Regions from separate parts of the Arthrobacter sp. BE255 genome, predicted to be linked through region 3. Evidence: predicted binding sites of a transcription regulator. Region 3 holds the regulator's gene; each other region holds the start of a gene.
The links. The regulator HrcA, encoded in region 3, represses chaperone genes, less so after heat shock. The targets are predictions, from matches to a motif close to TTNGCACTCGNNNNNNNCGAGTGCNAA.

Region 1: a site for HrcA is predicted at 1,751-1,777, ahead of groL (chaperonin GroEL). Genes of this name have one in related genera too.
Region 2: a site for HrcA is predicted at 1,233-1,259, ahead of J2X42_RS01345 (FmdB family zinc ribbon protein). Genes of this name have one in related genera too.
Region 4: a site for HrcA is predicted at 1,178-1,204, ahead of groES (co-chaperone GroES). Genes of this name have one in related genera too.

What each region holds. Positions count from the first base shown of each region.
Region 1 is NZ_JAVDWK010000010.1:163,323-167,633, reverse strand. It holds gene J2X42_RS16950 (LytR C-terminal domain-containing protein) at 1-38, shown strand, start outside; gene J2X42_RS16945 (cold-shock protein) at 196-402, shown strand; gene J2X42_RS16940 (ABC transporter substrate-binding protein) at 399-1,664, shown strand; gene groL (chaperonin GroEL) at 1,958-3,586, shown strand; gene J2X42_RS16930 (extracellular solute-binding protein) at 3,710-4,311, opposite strand, start outside.
Region 2 is NZ_JAVDWK010000001.1:280,216-284,526, reverse strand. It holds gene galU (UTP--glucose-1-phosphate uridylyltransferase GalU) at 1-485, opposite strand, end outside; gene J2X42_RS01350 (5-formyltetrahydrofolate cyclo-ligase) at 569-1,192, shown strand; gene J2X42_RS01345 (FmdB family zinc ribbon protein) at 1,323-1,583, shown strand; gene J2X42_RS01340 (RcpC/CpaB family pilus assembly protein) at 1,892-2,461, shown strand; gene J2X42_RS01335 (AAA family ATPase) at 2,511-4,311, opposite strand, start outside.
Region 3 is NZ_JAVDWK010000003.1:260,761-265,071, reverse strand. It holds gene J2X42_RS07535 (GerMN domain-containing protein) at 1-478, shown strand, start outside; gene J2X42_RS07530 (16S rRNA (uracil(1498)-N(3))-methyltransferase) at 490-1,272, opposite strand; gene dnaJ (molecular chaperone DnaJ) at 1,275-2,402, opposite strand; gene hrcA (heat-inducible transcriptional repressor HrcA) at 2,484-3,497, opposite strand; gene J2X42_RS07515 (DUF3097 domain-containing protein) at 3,676-4,311, shown strand, end outside.
Region 4 is NZ_JAVDWK010000001.1:255,249-259,559, forward strand. It holds gene J2X42_RS01240 (class I SAM-dependent methyltransferase) at 1-703, opposite strand, end outside; gene J2X42_RS01245 (hypothetical protein) at 758-1,144, shown strand; gene groES (co-chaperone GroES) at 1,362-1,655, shown strand; gene groL (chaperonin GroEL) at 1,733-3,343, shown strand; gene J2X42_RS01260 (dihydrofolate reductase family protein) at 3,421-4,014, opposite strand; gene J2X42_RS01265 (ATP-dependent DNA ligase) at 4,091-4,311, shown strand, end outside.

The DNA of each region.
Region 1 (4,311 bases), on a different contig from region 3:
TGCCGCTCGTAGTGGTGCTGGGGCCAGGCTTCAAGTAGGCATCCGGGTTACACCTGAATAACTATTGACGGCCCGTCCGGCCCCGCCCCTCGGCCCGTCCGGCGGCCATTGGCTAGAGTGATTTCAGGCTTCGGTTCGTAATAAGCGGCACACAGTGGCGTGGGCCTTACGGACGCTACTGAAAGAGTGGGCATCATGGCACTGGGAACCGTGAAATGGTTTAACGCTGAAAAGGGCTACGGCTTTATTACCGTGGACGGCTCCGGTGACGACGTCTTTGTCCACTGGTCCGCGATCCAGGGCGAGGGCTACCGTGCACTCGACGAGGGCCAGCGCGTGGAGCTGGAAATCGGCGAAGGCGAGAAGGGCCCGCAGGCCGAAAGCGTCCGGCCGGCCGAGTGAAGTCCTTGAGTTTCCGCTCGTCCCTTCTCCGCCTGCCCGCAACGTCGGCCCTCCTGCTTGCGCTGGCCGGGTGTGGCGCCGCGGCGGGAAATGCCCGGCTGGATTCGGTGGAAGCCTCGGGCGACGGAACACTGCGCGTTGGCCTGATCCTGGACAGCACCGGAGCCCAGGACTTCCTCAACGACTCACAGCTTGCCGCGGCCAAACTTGCCGTGCAGGAAATCAACAGCACCGGCGGCCACAAGGGCAAGCCGGTCGAACTGCTGCCCCAGCCGGCAGGCGACTCCGACGCGCAGGCCAGGGAGCTGGCCGCCGCCAAGGCCGACGTCGTGATCGGACCCACCGATTCCAGCCACGCTGCCGCCGTCATAGACGTTCTGTCTGCCGCACGGATTCCGCTCATCTCGCCGGCCAACTCTGCGGCAGGGCTGAGCAAGTACAAAAGCGGCGGCTACTACTTCCGCACCGCAGCAGCCGACGTCGCCCAGGCTTCGGTGCTCGTGAAACTCGCCAAAGACGGCGGCGCGAAGACTCTGGCGATTGTCCACCAGGACAGCACCTACGGCAAGGAGGTCTCCGCCGCAGTGGCCAGTGCAGCCAAGGGGGCCGGCCTGGAGACCTCCAGCACGTCAGCGTTCAAGCCGGGTGAGGCGCGGCAGGCCGCCGCTGCGGCCCGGACGGCTGCCCCTGATGCGGTGGTGCTCATCGCGCGGGACGATGCACAGGGGGCCATCGCCGAACTGAACAATGCGGGCCTGTCCGGGAGCAAGATCATCCTCAGCGACGGAGCGTTCGGCCAGTATGGTTCGGGGCTGGGATCCAAGGCGCTCGACGGCGCCCGGGCGGTGGTGCCGGGCGTGTTCCCCTCCGTGGATTTCCAGGCCCGGCTCCTTGCAGTCGATCCGTCGCTGAAGGACCTCTCCTACGCTGCTGAGGCCTATGACGCCGTGACGCTGGCTGTCCTGGCGGCCGCGGCGGCAGACGACGACTCGGGCCGCTCCATCGCCGCACACCTGATTGCCGTCTCCGGCGGCACTGCTCCGGGGACGGAAACGAAGCAGGCTGCCGCCTGCCCGTCCTACAAGGATTGCGTGTCAGCGCTCAGGACCGGAGCCGGCGCCAATTACGACGGGCAATCCGGTCCGATCGGATTCGACGCCAACGGGGACATCACTTCCGCGAACTTCGTGGTGTTCACTTACGGCGCGGACAACAGGGCCAAGCTCAGCGGGCGTGAAGCGGCGGGGCGGGCCGCCGGCTGATCGCCCGGAGCGAAACGAGGGCCCGCAGACACTGGTTTCGGGGACTATTCGCTTGCACTCTCACCTATGGAGTGCTAATTATTGACTTAGCACTCTTACGCACCGACTGCTAAAGCGACGCCCGGCCCAGGCCGGTTCCGGAGCCCAGGCGCCGGTCGAGGAGCGAAAGAAACACCTTGCTGGAGTGAGATCCGGATCCTGCGGCGTACAGAGGCCGCCGGCGAAGGATCGTCCGTCGCGGGCACTGCAGTGGGTTCATTCTTAACGTCTGTCCCGAAAGGACTACTGCCGTTATGGCCAAGATCATTGCATTTGATGAAGAGGCACGCCGCGGCCTTGAGCGGGGCCTGAACATCCTCGCCGACGCCGTTAAGGTCACCCTCGGCCCGCGTGGACGCAACGTCGTCCTCGAAAAGAAGTGGGGCGCCCCCACGATCACCAACGATGGTGTTTCCATCGCCAAGGAGATCGAGCTGGACGATCCTTACGAGAAGATCGGCGCCGAGCTGGTCAAGGAAGTTGCCAAGAAGACCGATGACGTCGCCGGCGACGGAACCACCACGGCCACCGTCCTGGCCCAGGCACTGGTCAAGGAAGGCCTGCGCAACGTTGCGGCCGGCGCTGACCCGCTGTCCCTCAAGCGCGGCATCGAGAAGGCTGTAGAAGCCGTCACGGTGGAGCTGCTTGCTTCGGCCAAGGAAATCGAAACCAAGGAAGAGATCGCCGCCACGGCTTCCATCTCTGCCGGCGACGACGAAATCGGCGCCCTCATTGCCGAGGCCCTGGACAAGGTTGGCAAGGAAGGTGTTATCACCGTCGAGGAGTCCAACACCTTCGGCCTGGAGCTGGAACTCACCGAAGGCATGCGCTTCGACAAGGGTTACATCTCCGCGTACTTCGTCACCGACGCCGATCGCCAGGAAACGGTCCTCGAGGACCCGTACATCCTGATCGTCAACTCCAAGATCTCCAACGTCAAGGAACTGGTTGCTGTCCTGGAAAAGGTCATGCAGTCCAACAAGCCGCTGCTGATCATTGCTGAGGACATTGAGGGCGAGGCCCTGGCCACCCTGATCGTCAACAAGATCCGTGGCACCTTCAAGTCCGTTGCCGTCAAGGCTCCGGGCTTCGGCGACCGCCGCAAGGCACAGCTGGCCGACATCGCCGTTCTGACCGGCGGCCAGGTCATTGCCGAGGAAGTCGGCCTCAAGCTTGAGACCGCTGGCCTGGAGCTCCTGGGACGCGCCCGCAAGGTTGTTGTCACCAAGGACGAAACCACCATTGTTGAAGGTGCCGGCGACGCCGACCAGATCGCTGGCCGCGTTTCCCAGATCCGCGCCGAGATCGAGAACTCCGATTCCGACTACGACCGCGAGAAGCTGCAGGAACGCCTGGCCAAGCTGGCCGGCGGCGTTGCAGTCATCAAGGCCGGAGCCGCAACCGAGGTTGAGCTCAAGGAACGCAAGCACCGCATTGAGGACGCTGTCCGCAACGCGAAGGCTGCCGTTGAAGAAGGCATCGTCGCCGGTGGTGGCGTTGCACTGATCCAGGCCGGCGCCAAGGCGTTCGCGAACCTGAACCTGACCGGTGACGAAGCAACGGGTGCGAACATCGTCCGCGTTGCCATCGACGCCCCGCTGAAGCAGATCGCCTTCAACGCCGGCCTCGAGCCGGGCGTTGTCGTCGACAAGGTCCGCGGCCTGCCCGCCGGCCACGGCCTGAACGCAGCAACCGGCGAATACGTCGACCTGCTGGCTGCCGGCATCAACGACCCCGTCAAGGTGACCCGCTCTGCACTGCAGAACGCGGCCTCCATCGCCGGTCTGTTCCTCACCACCGAGGCCGTAGTGGCCGACAAGCCGGAGAAGAACGCTCCGGCCATGGGTGGCGGCGACGACATGGGCGGCATGGGCGGCTTCTAGTCCCCAGCGCCCGGACTGCGTTCCGCGCAAACCATAATGCGGCCCCCTCCACTGGAGGGGGCCGCATTATTTATTGTTGGTGACGGGTGCTTTGTTGCCAGGGTGGCAGGCTTCCGGGCTCCGCTATTTGCGGGCCGTTGCCAGCATTCCTTCGACTTCCTTCTTGAATGCCTCGGCGGCTGCCTTCGGAGACATCCGGTCATACAGGACTTCGTCGGTGAAGCGCTTGATGACGTTCTGGACGCTGCCTGCGCCGACGGGCGGGACGGGAGGCGCGTCGGCGACATCCGGCGCGATGTCCTTCAGGAAGGCCACCACGGTGGTGTCCGCGGGCTTGAGACTGGGCGTGATCTTCTCCACGATCTCAGAGTTGCTCGGCACCCCGCGGTCTGTCATGAGGATGGCGCCTGCCGCCGGGCTGTTGGCCAGGTAGTTGATGAATGTTGCAGCCGCTTCCGGGTGCTTGGACCGTGAGGACGCTGACCAGAACATCGTGGGCTTGTAGTACATGCCGTTGTCAGCAGACTTGCCGTCGACACTGGGGGCGCGGAGCATCTTGATGCCGCTCCCCGTGGTGGTTTCCAGCGAACCCAGCTGGTTGGTCCACCACCAGGCCATGCCGACCCGGTTGGTGCCGAACAGGCTCTCCTCAAGGCCGGCGCCGGAGTCCTCGGTGGCTACCGTGGCCGGCGGGCTGGCCTTGGAGTCACGCTGCTCCTTGAGGC
Region 2 (4,311 bases), on a different contig from region 3:
GCCACAACCGAGCCACCGGTTTTGGCCTGGACCTCGATCATGGTGCTCAGCAGCTCGTCACGGGCGTCGATCAGGTCATCGCCCAGCAGGACGGCGAACGGTTCGTAACCAACGTGCTGCTTGGCACGAAGGACCGCGTGGCCAAGGCCATTGGGGTCGCCCTGGCGGACGTAGTGGATGTCACCGAGGTTGCTGGCAGCCTGGATGGATGACAGTTTTGCTGTCTCACCCTTGTCTGCCAGGGTGGCTTCGAGCGCGGGGACCCTGTCGAAGTGGTCTTCGAGGGCGCGCTTGTTGCGGCCCGTGATCATCAGGATGTCGTTAAGGCCAACTTTGACGGCTTCCTCAACGACATACTGGATGGCAGGTTTGTCGACTACCGGGAGCATTTCCTTCGGCATGGCCTTGGTGGCAGGCAGGAACCTGGTGCCGAGTCCCGCAGCGGGAATGACGGCCTTGCGTACTGTCTGGTTAGTGGTAGTCACCGGACTAATCTAGCGGAGGGAACATACAGACAGTAATTATTGGGCGGCCGAAACCCGGCCGGACGACAGGAGGAGCAGCCACTGTGACTGCCGGCAACAGCTCAACCAAGGAAAAGATCCGGGCACTGCACCGGGCTGCCCGCGCGGCCATGGACCCCGCCGCCCGCGAGGCGGCCGGTGCCGGCATAGCGCGCCACGGCCTCGACTGGGCTGACCGCCTTTCGTCGGGGACGCCGTCGACGTTCTGCGTTTACCTCGGTGTGGGTTTCGAACCGCCCACGAGCCCGCTCATTGGCGCCCTTCACGGCCGGGGCCACAGGATTCTGCTGCCGGTCTGCGAACCCGGACGCCGGCTCAGCTGGGTGTTCTGGGCGCCGGGCGGGGAGCTTGTTCGCAGCACATTTGCCCCCATCCTCGAGCCGGCGGGGACCCGGCACGGGCTCGACGTGATGACCGGCGTCTCCGCGCTCTTCCTGCCGGCCACTGCCCTGGACCACGACGGCAACCGCATCGGACAAGGCGGTGGCTATTACGACGTTTTCCTCGATGCGCTCGACGGCGTCCGGCCCGGCCTTCCCTCCGCGGCGATCGTCTACGACCGGGAGGTACTGCCTGCCGGAAGCATTCCTGCCGAGGACTTCGACCGGAAGGTACCCGACGCCCTCACTCCCTCCGGGCTGGTTCACCTGGGCCCGGAGCGGGCATAACTTCCGACGCCGGCAGGCCCCCGCGGCGGGGGTGATAGAATTGGCACTCAGGCCCTGCGACTGCTAATGGACGGTAAACGAACGTCCTGGCAGCACGGGACCTCTCGTTTGTCCAAGAGGAGGAGCACCAGTGCCAACGTATGCGTACGCCTGCAAGGATTGCAGCCATGCCTTCGATATTGTCCAGTCGTTCACGGACAGCACACTGACGTCCTGCCCCGAGTGCCAGGGCACCTTGCGCAAGAAGTTCAACAGTGTCGGCGTGGTCTTCAAGGGCTCCGGTTTCTACCGCACGGACTCCCGGGATGCCAAGGGAAGCACGGTTTCGGCCGCCCCGTCGGCGCCCGCCGCGCCGGCACCCGCCCCGGCCACGGCTGCTGCTGCAAGCTGACGCGCCGGGCCTGTTCCCCAGGCCCCGCTTTACCGCGGCATCCACAGCGATTCCCGGTCCGGTTGTCCACATAGCTTGAGGCCCGCCTGTTCTCCTTGTCCGGCCCGAAATAGCGTGGGCCCATGTCAGCCACAGTGTTTCGCCCTCATCGAAGAACTCCCGCCAGCCGAAAGTCCTCTGCGCCCGGGCGCCCGTCACATGGTGCCCGTCCGCTGCCGGCTGGCCGCCCGCCGGGCCGCCGGCTTGGCCCGTGGCTGGCCCGCAATCGCCGTCTCGCCATAGCGTTCCTGCTCTGCATTGCAGCCGCCGTGGCGGTCCATCAGCTCACTCCGGCGCCTGCGGATTCGGTGACGGCCCTCGCCGCGGCCCGGGACCTTCCGGCCGGTTCCTCGCTGGCGCCCTCGGACGTAGCCGAAGTACAGGTTCCACCGGGCATGATCGCTGCCGGATCGCTTGGGGTCACCGCCGAAGCCGCGGGAAAGCAGCTGGCGGCCCCGCTCCGAAAAGGGCAGCTCCTGACGGACGCCCAGCTGCTGGGTCCCGGTTTGCTCGCGGGGACTCCTCCGGGTTCTGCAGCTGTGCCGCTGCGGATGGCGGACCCTTCCTCCATCCAGCTCGTGTCACCGGGGCAGCTGGTCAACGTGGTCCTCACGTCCGCCAACGGCTATGACCAGCAGGCTGCCTCGGAAGTCCTGGCGACGGCCGTGCCGGTGCTCTGGACCTCGGGCCAGGGCGGTAAAACCGGTGAATGGCTGGGAACAGGCGAGACGGATGGCCTGATCGTGGTGGCGGCCGACCCCGGACAGGCTGCACGGCTGGCGGGCGCCTCCACGCAAGGCAAACTGTTTTTCGTCCTTGTCGGGCCGCCTTCGGGGTGACCCGCCCGCGCCGACTGGCGAGGCCCATGGCGCAGTGGGCGCCGGTCCATCACCCCCAGTGCGGCGGTTTCTGTTCCTTCAGCCATGCGTCGTGGTCGTCATCCGCGCCATCGCCCCAGCGCCGGGGGTCGTCCTCCGCGGCTTTGTTGGGCAGGATGCCGTCCGTTCCGGTGGCAGCCTGGCCGGACGCAGGGGCAGGCGTTTTGGCCGCCTCGCGGGCGTCTTCCTGGCCTGTGCCCTGGCTTGGCACCTGGCCGTCAGCGGCTTCTCCGCCAGCGTGGGCGTCAGCGTTGTGCGTTGGGGCTGGGGCCACGTGGACCGCCTCCTCCTCGTCCGGACGTGCCGCCCGGTTCTGGTAGTTTTCCGGCGCAGCAGGCTGTACCTGCTGCGTGTGGTCAGCCCGGCGGGGAAGGTCAGCCTCCCGGCTGACGCTCCCATAGGCTTCGAGTGAGAGCGGGTCCACGTCGTCGTCGAAGAAATTGGCGGATGCCGTGGCCCGGCCCGGCAGGACCACTTTCTCCAGGCCCAGGTAACCGGCAATGCGGTCGGCGCAGGCCGAAGGGTCGGTGAAAACCTCGATGGTCCACAGCGGCATATACCGCCAGCCCAGGCGCTCCAGGAGCTGCGGCCGGAGCCGGCTCCGCTCCCGGACGCTCATGGTGCGGTACTGGTCGGTGCCGTCTGATTCGATGGCCACCGGCCACGGCGTCTCGGGGTCGTCCTGGCCCATGGTGCTGAGGGGGTCGGCTGCCGCCACCACGTCGATGACGCCGTCGTACTGGTGCCAGACGCGGGCACCGCGGGCCCGCAGGCGGTCCCCGAGGTCGGCCACCAGCGGATCCGCTCCGAGCGCCTGCTCGCTGGCGGCCGCCCGGGACGCAGGGGTGCCGAGGTTGGTGTTCCCCGCGATCTCCCGGTCCAGGAGCTCGTAGAGGTCAACGGCGCCGTGGGCCAGCCTGGTGTGGTCCAGGTCTTCGGGCCGGAAGCAGGTCAGGACGTGCAGGGACCGGCGCGCCCGGGTCATTGCCAGGGCGAACTTCTCCCGGCCGCCCTCGGCGGACAACGGACCGAAATTATGCAGGGCACGGCCATGCGGCGTCCGTCCGAAGCCGGGTGAAAAAATCACGTGGTCCCGGACCAGGCCCTGGGCACGTTCAAGGTCCACCACCCGGAAGGATTCGGGACCTGCCCCGAAGAAGCCGGCGAGGCCGGGGTGGTTGGGCAGCTGCAGCCGGATGGATTCGCCGATCCTGGCCGCGTGCCGCAGGCTGGCCGTGACAACGGCCAGGGAAGTCCGCGGCCGGAGCCGGGCGTGTTCAAAGACAAGGTGCACCACCCGGTTGACCTCTGCCACGACGGATTCAACACCCTCGTGGTCGGCGCTCGGCAGCCCGGTGCCGTCCGGCAGATACTCAACCAGCAGGGCCCTGTCCAGGCCCGTAGCGGACTGGCCCTCCGGCAGCCGGCGGAGGCCGCCGTCGTAGAAATTCTTGCTGAGCTGGAGGACCAGGTCCTCGTCCACCGCACGGTACACAAAGTTCAGCCGCCAGACCGGCAGTACGGCTGACAGTGCGGAGAAGGCGCTCTCCACGCGCTGGTGGGCCGTTTCGCCGGCTGCGAGCCGTTCCACTCCGACGGTGAAAGTGCGCGGGCTGGCAATCCGGGAATCACCAAAGGCAATGACCTGCTTGGCCCGGGCCATGGCCGGCAGGACCGCCTGGAGCGAGGTGGCCTCGGCATCCAGGACAACCACGGCATCAAAGCGCTGCTCTGCCGGAAGGAGGCCGGTCATCAGGTACGGGCTCACGGACCAGACAGGCACGAGCATGGGCACCAGCTCGGGCGCCTGT
Region 3 (4,311 bases):
CGCCATCCAGCAGCTGGTGTACACGGCCACGGCAGCCGGGGCGAGTTCAGGCCTCATCGATTCCGGCCAGCAGATCCAGGTGATGGTTCTGGTGGACGGGCACACCGACTACCTTGCGTTCAACCACGTGCGCCTTGGCACCCTGATGTCCCGCAGCGCCGGAATGGTGGCTCCGGTATGGATCATCGATCCGCAGGAGGACGTGGAAGTCGCCGATGGCAGTGTCAAGATCACCGGGCGCAACACGGTCCCCGGCGGCAAGCTGCGCTGGCGGATCCTGCGCGAGGAGGAGAACGGCGATAAGACGCCCTTCCTGACGGGTGAGACCACCGCCGCGGTGGAGGCCGCCCAATCCGGCGTGTTTACCCTCGCCTTGACGCTCACCCCCGGCGACTACGAGCTTCGCGTCGCACAGGCGGACCCCTCAGGCAGCGATCAGGAGCTGAACGTTGATACGCGCAGCTTCAACGTCCGCTAGTAGCCAAACACTCATCCCGCAGGTGCGGCCCAGCGACCCAACACGTCGCTGGCAAGCACCACCGCGGCGGGACCGGCGGTGGACGATCTCAGCACGTGGTGCCCAAGGAGCGCCGTTACCGCGCCGGCACTGCACAGCCTGGTCACCTCACGCGGACTGATCCCGCCCTCCGGTCCCACAATGAGCAGGATTTCGCGGGGCACGCTGCCGTCCGCCGTTGCCTGCCAGGACTCCAGAACGGAGCGGAACGGCCGGACGGCGTGCTCGTGCAGGATGATGGCGAGGTCGGCCTCGGCGGCTGCTGCAGCCAGCCCGGCGGTTTCGACGGCGGCCCGCACCTCCGGGATCCAGGCGCGCCGTGCCTGCTTGGCGGCAGCGTTGGCCACTGACTGCCATTTGGCGTGTGCCTTCGCTGCCCGCTCGCCCTTCCACCGTACGATGGACCGCTCGGACTGCCACGGGATGACGGCGTCGATTCCCAGCTCGGTGGCGGTTTCCACGGCGAGCTCGTCCCGGTCGCCCTTGGCCAGCGCCTGCACCAGGACCAGACGGATGCCAGGTTTTTCTTCGGCCGTCAGCGCGGAGCACTCAACTGTCAGTTCGGACGGTGATGCGGCCACCACCGTTCCGGTCAGCCGTTTGCCGGCGCCGTCCGCGATGTCCACGGACTCGCCGGGGGCAAGCCGTTTGACCGCCACGGCGTGCCGGGCCTCGGGCCCCTGCAGGACAAATTGGGCGCCGGGGACCAGGTGGTCCAGCGTCCCGGCAGCGCTGAAGAAAACCGGATTGCTCACCGCTACAGGTTACCGAGCCGGTCCCGGAGCTTGGCGAAGACGCCGCCGCTGGCGGCAAGTTTGCCCTCCGTGAACTGTTCGCCGCGCAGCTTCGCCAACTGCCGCAGCAGGTCTTCCTGTGCCGAATCGAGCTTGGCCGGCGTCTCCACCTGGAGGTGCACCTTGAGGTCGCCGCGGCCGTAGCCGCGAAGGTGGGTCACACCCAGGCCACGCAACGTGATGATCTCGCCTGACTGGGTACCCGACTTGACGTCGATTTCCTGCAACCCGTCGAACGTCTCCAGGGACACTTCCGTGCCCAGCGCCGCTGCGGTCATCGGGATGTTCAGTGTGGCATGCAGGTCGTCGCCGTCACGCACATAGGTGGCGTCGTTGTTGACCCGGATCTCAACGTAAAGATCGCCGGCGGGGCCCCCTGCCGGGCCTGCCTCGCCCTGGCCTGAAAGCTGGATCCGGGTTCCGGTGGCAACGCCGGCGGGGACCTTGATGGTCATCGAACGCCGGCTGCGGATCCGGCCCTGCCCGCTGCATTCGTTGCAGGGGTCCTTGATCACGGTGCCGAAACCTTCGCAGCTACCGCACGGCGCCGCCGTCATGACCTGGCCCAGGATGGACCGCACCGCCCGCTGGACCTGTCCGCTGCCGCCGCAGATGTCGCAGCGTTCCGGGTGGCTGCCCTCCCGGCAGCAGGAGCCGTTACAGGTGGGGCAGACGACGGCGGTGTCCACTTCGAGTTTCTTGTTGACCCCGAAGACGGCGTCGCGGAGTTCGATCCTGACGCTGATGAGGGCATCCTGCCCGCGCCGGACGCGCGACGCCGGACCGGCGGATCCTCCGGCGCCGAAGAAGGTGTCAAAGATGTCCTGGAAGGCGAAGCCCTGCCCGGCGTAACCGCCGCCGCCGAAGCCATTGTCAGTGCCGTTTTCGTTGCCGGTGGTGTCATAGACCCTGCGCTTCTGCGGGTCGGAAAGCACCTCGTAGGCGTGGGTCACGGCCTTGAAGCGGTCCGAAGCGTCCTCACCGGGGTTGACATCCGGGTGAAGCGTGCGGGCCAGCTTGCGGTAGGCCTTCTTGATCTCTTCCCCGGTGGCTTCCGGTGAGACTCCAAGGACGTCGTAGTGGCTGCTCAAAGTTCGTATCTCTTCCTGTTTGTCCTGCTGCAGTCGGACTGCTTGCACTGCTCTTCTTGCCTGGGGCCCGGCCAGGTGCGGTCAGGGGCCCAGAATCCTTGACAGGTAGCGGGCCACGGCCCTGACTGCCGCCATGGTGGTGGGGTAATCCATCCGGGTGGGGCCGAGTACCCCGATCTTGGCCGTGCTGTCCGGGCCGTACGCCGTGGCGACCACCGATGCTTCGGCGAGCCCGTCGTATGGGTTTTCGCGCCCGATGCTGACCGTCACGCCGCGGGGATCCTGCGCCATCTCGCTGAGCAGGCGCAGCATGACCACCTGTTCCTCAAGTGCTTCAAGCACCGGGCCGATACTGAGCGGGAAGTCAACGTTGGACCTGGCGAGGTTGGCGGTGCCGGCCATGACCATGCGGTCTTCGCGGCTGTTGTGGGCAAGGACCTCAAGGCCGTGGGCCAGGGCCTGCGCCGCCGGCCGCTGCCCCGGGCCAATCCCGGAAACCACCGCGGGCAGCGACTGGGTCAGCTGGCTGAGCGGGGTTCCGGCGAGCGAGCCGAGGAACCTGCCCCGGATGCCGGCGAGGGCGTCGTCGCCCAGGTCCTGCCCGACGTCGACCACTTTTTGCTCCACCTTGCCGGTGTTGGCGATGAGGACAACAAGGACCTGGCGGGGGGCCAGGAGCACAAACTCGATGTGGCGGATCGTGGCGCGGCTCAGGTGCGGGTACTGGACCACTGCCACCTGGTTGGTCAGCTGTGACAGCAGCCGGACGGTGCGCTCCAGGACGTCGTCGAGATCATCCGAGCCTTCGAGGAGCGTCTGGATGGCGCGGCGTTCAGCCTGTGACAGCGGTTTCATTGCAGAGATCTGGTCCACAAACAGCCGGTAGCCCTTGTCCGTGGGGATGCGGCCGGCGCTGGTATGCGGCGCTGTGATGAGGCCGTCATCCTCCAGTGCCGCCATATCGTTGCGGATGGTGGCGCTGGACACGCCCAGATGGTGGCGTTCAACCAGCGCCTTGGACCCCACCGGTTCGCGGGAGTGCACGTAGTCCTCCACGATGGCACGCAGGACTTCAAGTTTGCGCGGCTCGCTCACACTCCACCTCCATCCAGGATCACGGGCACCGGGTTTGCCCCCGCCGGGCGCACCGGCCGCGGCTTAGCACTCGACATGCCTAAGTGCTAACAGTCTAATATGACTCACCCCGTTGTTAGCATTGGTACCGCTCCGGGCGAAATTCCGGGCCAGGACCTAGGCAAGGCGGAACACATCCATGCAATACCAGAACTGGGGCCCCCAGGAGATCGCCGCTCCCGTCCGGAGCCAGCTCCCGGAAGTGCCGGTGGAGCGGGGCATGGTCCTGGAGGATGTCCAGTCAGGCTGGGTGGGGGCCGTGACGAGGGTCGAAAAATCCGGCGGCATGCATGTCGTGGCGTTGGAGGACCGGCGCGGCAAATCGCGTTCCTTCCGGCTTGGCTACGGCTTCCTCCTCGAAGGGCAGCCCATCCGGCTCATGCCGCCGGCACCCCGGCAGGCCACCGCCCCGGCCGGCCGGACGGCCTCCGGTTCGGTCCGTGTCGCCGGGCAGCGGGCACAGGTGGCGAAGGCCAGCCGGATCTGGGTGGAGGGCAAGCACGACGCCGAACTGGTGGAAAAGGTCTGGGGAGACGACCTTCGGGTGGAGGGCATCGTCGTCGAGCCCTTGCACGGCATTGATGATCTGGCCGCCGCCGTGGCGGACTTCTCCCCGGGTCCCGGCCGCAGGCTCGGCGTGCTTGTTGACCACCTGGTGCCGGACTCCAAGGAGTCCCGGATCGCGGACGCCGTGATGGCCTCCCCGGGGGCAGCGGGCAATGTCCTCATCGTTGGCCATCCCTATGTCGACGTGTGGCAGGCCATCCGGCCTAAC
Region 4 (4,311 bases), on a different contig from region 3:
TGACGTCGCCGCCCACGGAGACCCACTGCGCCTCACAATCCGCCGGCACCGATTCGTGCGGCATCCCGGGACCCATTTTGACCCCCACCGCGCGGCCGGACGCGGCCAGCGACTCCACAAAGGACAGCGGCGGGGAGAAGGCCTCCGGATCCCAGATCCGCCTGGTTCCCGACGTGGAGGTGACACGGCGTGCCGGATCCAGCCAGACGCCGTCGATCCCGTCCAGCGGGACCGACATCGCGTCGGAGTGCACCACGGTGGCGTTGGGGAACGGGATGAGGTTCACCGTGGCGCAGGCGGCAGTGGTCTCGTCCATTTCCACGGCCGTGACGGTGATGTCCATCGAGGCGAGGGCCAGCGAGTCGGCGGCCAGCCCGCAGCCGAGGTCCGCGACGTGGCCGATCCCGGCCTGCGCGAACCGTTCGGCGTGCCGGGCGGCAACGTTCAGCCGGGTGGCCTGTTCCAGCCCGGCCTGGGTGAAGAGCATGCTCCGGGCGAATTCACCGAACTTCAGTTCGGCCTTGGTGCGGAGCCTGGACTGGGTGAGGACAGCGGACACCAGTGCGGGGGAGTGGCCGGCCTTGCGGAGCGAGGAATTCAGCTCGAACGAGGTGTCCTCGCGGTACGGGCCAAGGGACGCCAGCAGGTCCCAGCCTTCGCTCGTGAGCAGTGGTGCGATCTGGTCCTGCGGTGCTTGAGCCATGGGTTCAAGCGTAGTGGAGGAGCACGGCGGCGGGATGCCGATAGGGTTGAAGGCATGGAAGAGCGCGCAGGCCTACAGCCGTCCGAACAGCCACATCCGAACCACCCAGGCCTGGTGAAGTTCGCCCGTCCCGCACTGATCGCGGGAGCTGCTGTGGCCGTGGTCTGCACCGCACTCCTGGTGATCATCTTCTTCCTGGACACCTTCAACGCCACGGTCTACTCCGTGGGCGGCAAGAACATCCAGGACGCCACCGACGAGGCACGCGAGATCAGGGACCTCTATGCCGGGGCCCGGTTAGGCGGCATTATCCTGCTGGTGGTTTCGCTGCTGGCCGCTGCAGCCGGCGCCGTCATCCTCTATCTCCAGCGGGGCAACGCCGTGGACGAGGGCAACGAAGGTGACGAGGACGTCGATTTCGATGACCTCGCCGGGCGCTGAGACTGTTTGGGACTGTTCACCGGGGGCAAAATTCTGGCACTCGCCTTGACCGAGTGCTAACCACTTACATAGAGTCATCATTAGCACTCTCCCTAGGAGGGTGCTAACACATGAAGAGCTGCCAGCCAGGCTGCTGCCGGCACCGCGACGACGGTTTGCCAGCCACGGGCAGCAGCTCTCCAGTCCATGAATTTGCTGACGAAAAGGAGAGGTCCGAGTGTCGGTCTCTATTAAGCCTCTTGAGGATCGTATTGTTGTCCGCCCGCTCGAAGCCGAGCAGACCACGGCTTCCGGCCTGGTCATCCCGGACTCCGCACAGGAGAAGCCGCAGGAAGGCGAAGTTGTTGCAGTCGGACCCGGCCGCTTTGAAGATGGCAACCGCGTTCCTGTCGACGTAGCCGTTGGCGACGTCGTTATCTACTCCAAGTACGGCGGAACCGAAGTCAAGACCGGCGGCACCGAGTACCTCGTGCTGTCCGCCCGCGACGTTCTGGCGATCGTCGTAAAGTAACTCTTTGGATCCCCGTGCCGCTGGTCATGCTTTTGCTGGCCGGCAGCGCGGGGTTTCTGTCTTGAAAGGACACAACCATGGCAAAGCAGCTTGCGTTTAACGACGCTGCCCGCCGGTCGCTTGAAGCCGGCATCGATAAGCTCGCCAATACTGTCAAGGTGACGCTCGGCCCCCGCGGCCGCAACGTCGTCCTCGACAAGAAGTGGGGCGCTCCCACAATCACCAACGACGGTGTCACCATCGCCCGTGAAATCGAACTGGACGACCCGTACGAGAACCTTGGCGCGCAGCTGGCCAAGGAAGTCGCCACGAAGACCAACGATGTTGCCGGCGACGGCACCACCACAGCCACCGTTCTGGCACAGGCACTGGTCAAGGAAGGCCTGCGTAACGTTGCTGCCGGCGCTGCCCCCGGCCAGATCAAGCGCGGCATCGAGGTTTCCGTTGAAGCCGTCGCCGCCCGCCTGCTCGAGAACGCCCGTCCGGTTGAGGGCACCCAGGTTGCCAGCGTTGCAGCCATCTCCGCCCAGAGCGACGAAATCGGCGAGCTCCTCGCCGAGGCATTCGGCAAGGTCGGCAAGGATGGTGTGATCACCATCGAGGAGTCCTCCACCACGCAGACCGAACTGGTCCTCACCGAAGGCATGCAGTTCGACAAGGGCTACCTGTCCCCGTACTTCGTCACCGACGCAGAACGCCAGGAAGCCGTCCTCGAAGACGCCCTCATCCTGATCAACCAGGGCAAGATCTCCTCGGTCCAGGACTTCCTGCCGCTGCTGGAGAAGGCGCTGCAGAGCTCCAAGCCGCTGTTCATCATTGCCGAAGACGTCGACGGCGAGGCGCTGTCCACGCTGATCGTCAACCGCATCCGCGGCACCCTGAACGTGGTTGCCGTCAAGGCTCCGGGCTTCGGCGACCGCCGCAAGGCCATGCTGCAGGACATCGCCACCCTTACCGGTGCGCAGGTTGTCTCCCCGGAACTGGGCCTGAGCCTGGACACCGTTGGCCTTGAGGTGCTGGGTACTGCCCGCCGCATCACGGTCACCAAGGACAACACCACCATCGTTGACGGTGCCGGTTCCGCAGAAGACGTCGCAGCCCGGGTTTCCCAGCTGCGCGCCGAGCTGGCCCGCACCGACTCCGACTGGGACAAGGAAAAGCTGCAGGAACGCCTGGCCAAGTTGGCCGGCGGCATCGGCGTGATCAAGGTTGGCGCAGCCACCGAGGTTGAGCTGAAGGAAAAGAAGCACCGTATCGAAGATGCTGTGTCCTCCACCCGCGCCGCCCTCGAAGAAGGCATCGTGGCCGGTGGCGGTTCCGCGCTGATCCACGCCCTGAAGGCACTCGACGAGGACCCTGCAGTCAAGGCCCTCGAAGGCGACGCCGCAGCCGCTGTTGGCATCGTCCGCCGCGCCCTGGTCCAGCCGCTGCGCTGGATCGCCCAGAACGCCGGGTTCGACGGCTACGTTGTCACGGCCAAGGTTGCAGAGCTCGAGACCAACAACGGTTTCAACGCCAAGTCCGGCGTGTACGAGGACCTGATCGGCGCCGGTGTCATCGACCCGGTCAAGGTCACCCGTGCAGCCCTGCGCAACGCAGCGTCCATCGCCGCGCTGGTCCTCACCACCGAGACCCTCGTGGTGGAGAAGCCGGCTGAAGAAGACGAGCACGCAGGTCACAGCCACTGAGCTGACGCCTGAGCGCAGTCCTTCGTACACAAAAAACCGGTCCAGCTTCCGCTGGGCCGGTTTTTTGTGCCCGGGACTTACATGTCCCGCGTCTCGACGTCGCCCGCGCGCTCGTACACCAGCGACACCGCGCCCTTGGGGAAGCTGCGGGCCGGCTCCGCCAGGCGAAAGGAACCGGGGATCGTCGCGTCGTCGAAAAGGCGCTTCCCCTGGCCAAGGGTGATCGGATAGAGCCACAGGTGGAGGCGGTCCAGGACGTCTGCAGCGAGGAGTGAACGGATGAGGACGCCGCTGCCGAACATGTGCACCTGGCCGTACTCCTCACGGAGCCGGCCCGCGGCCGCGGCGTCAGGCAGTACGGTGGTGCCCGCCCATGTCGGATCAGCCAGCGTGCTGGAGACGACGAACTTGGGCACCCGGTTGAGCGTGCCGCCGATGTCGTCGGACTGGTGCGGCCAGTAGGCGGCGAAGATGTCGTAAGTCTTCCGGCCGAGAAGCAGGGCATCGATGCGTTCGATCTCGGCGCCGATGGCCGCGCCGGCTTCGTCATCGGACACCGGCGCCTGCCAGCCGCCGAAGGCGAAGCCGCCCTCGGGGTCTTCCTCCCGGCCGCCGGGCGCCTGGTAGACGCCGTCGAGGGTAATGAACAGGTTCGCGACGATGATGCCCATGCGTCCAGTCTGGAACTGTGCTCCGGCGCTGTCCAGAGCCAGCGACCGGCATCGGCCCGCGTGGCAGACTGGTGCCATGCTGCTCGACGAGCTCGTGAGAACCACTGATACCGTCGCGTCGACCCGCTCCCGGCTGGCGAAGGTTGAGGCACTGGCCGACCTGCTGCGCCGGCTTGCCCCCACGGACATCGCAACGGCCGTCGGCTTGCTCACCGCCAAGCCGCGACAGGGCCGGGTAGGGGTCGGCTGGCGGGGCATGACAGCGGCCATGGGGGAACCGGCCGCCGAGCCGAGCCT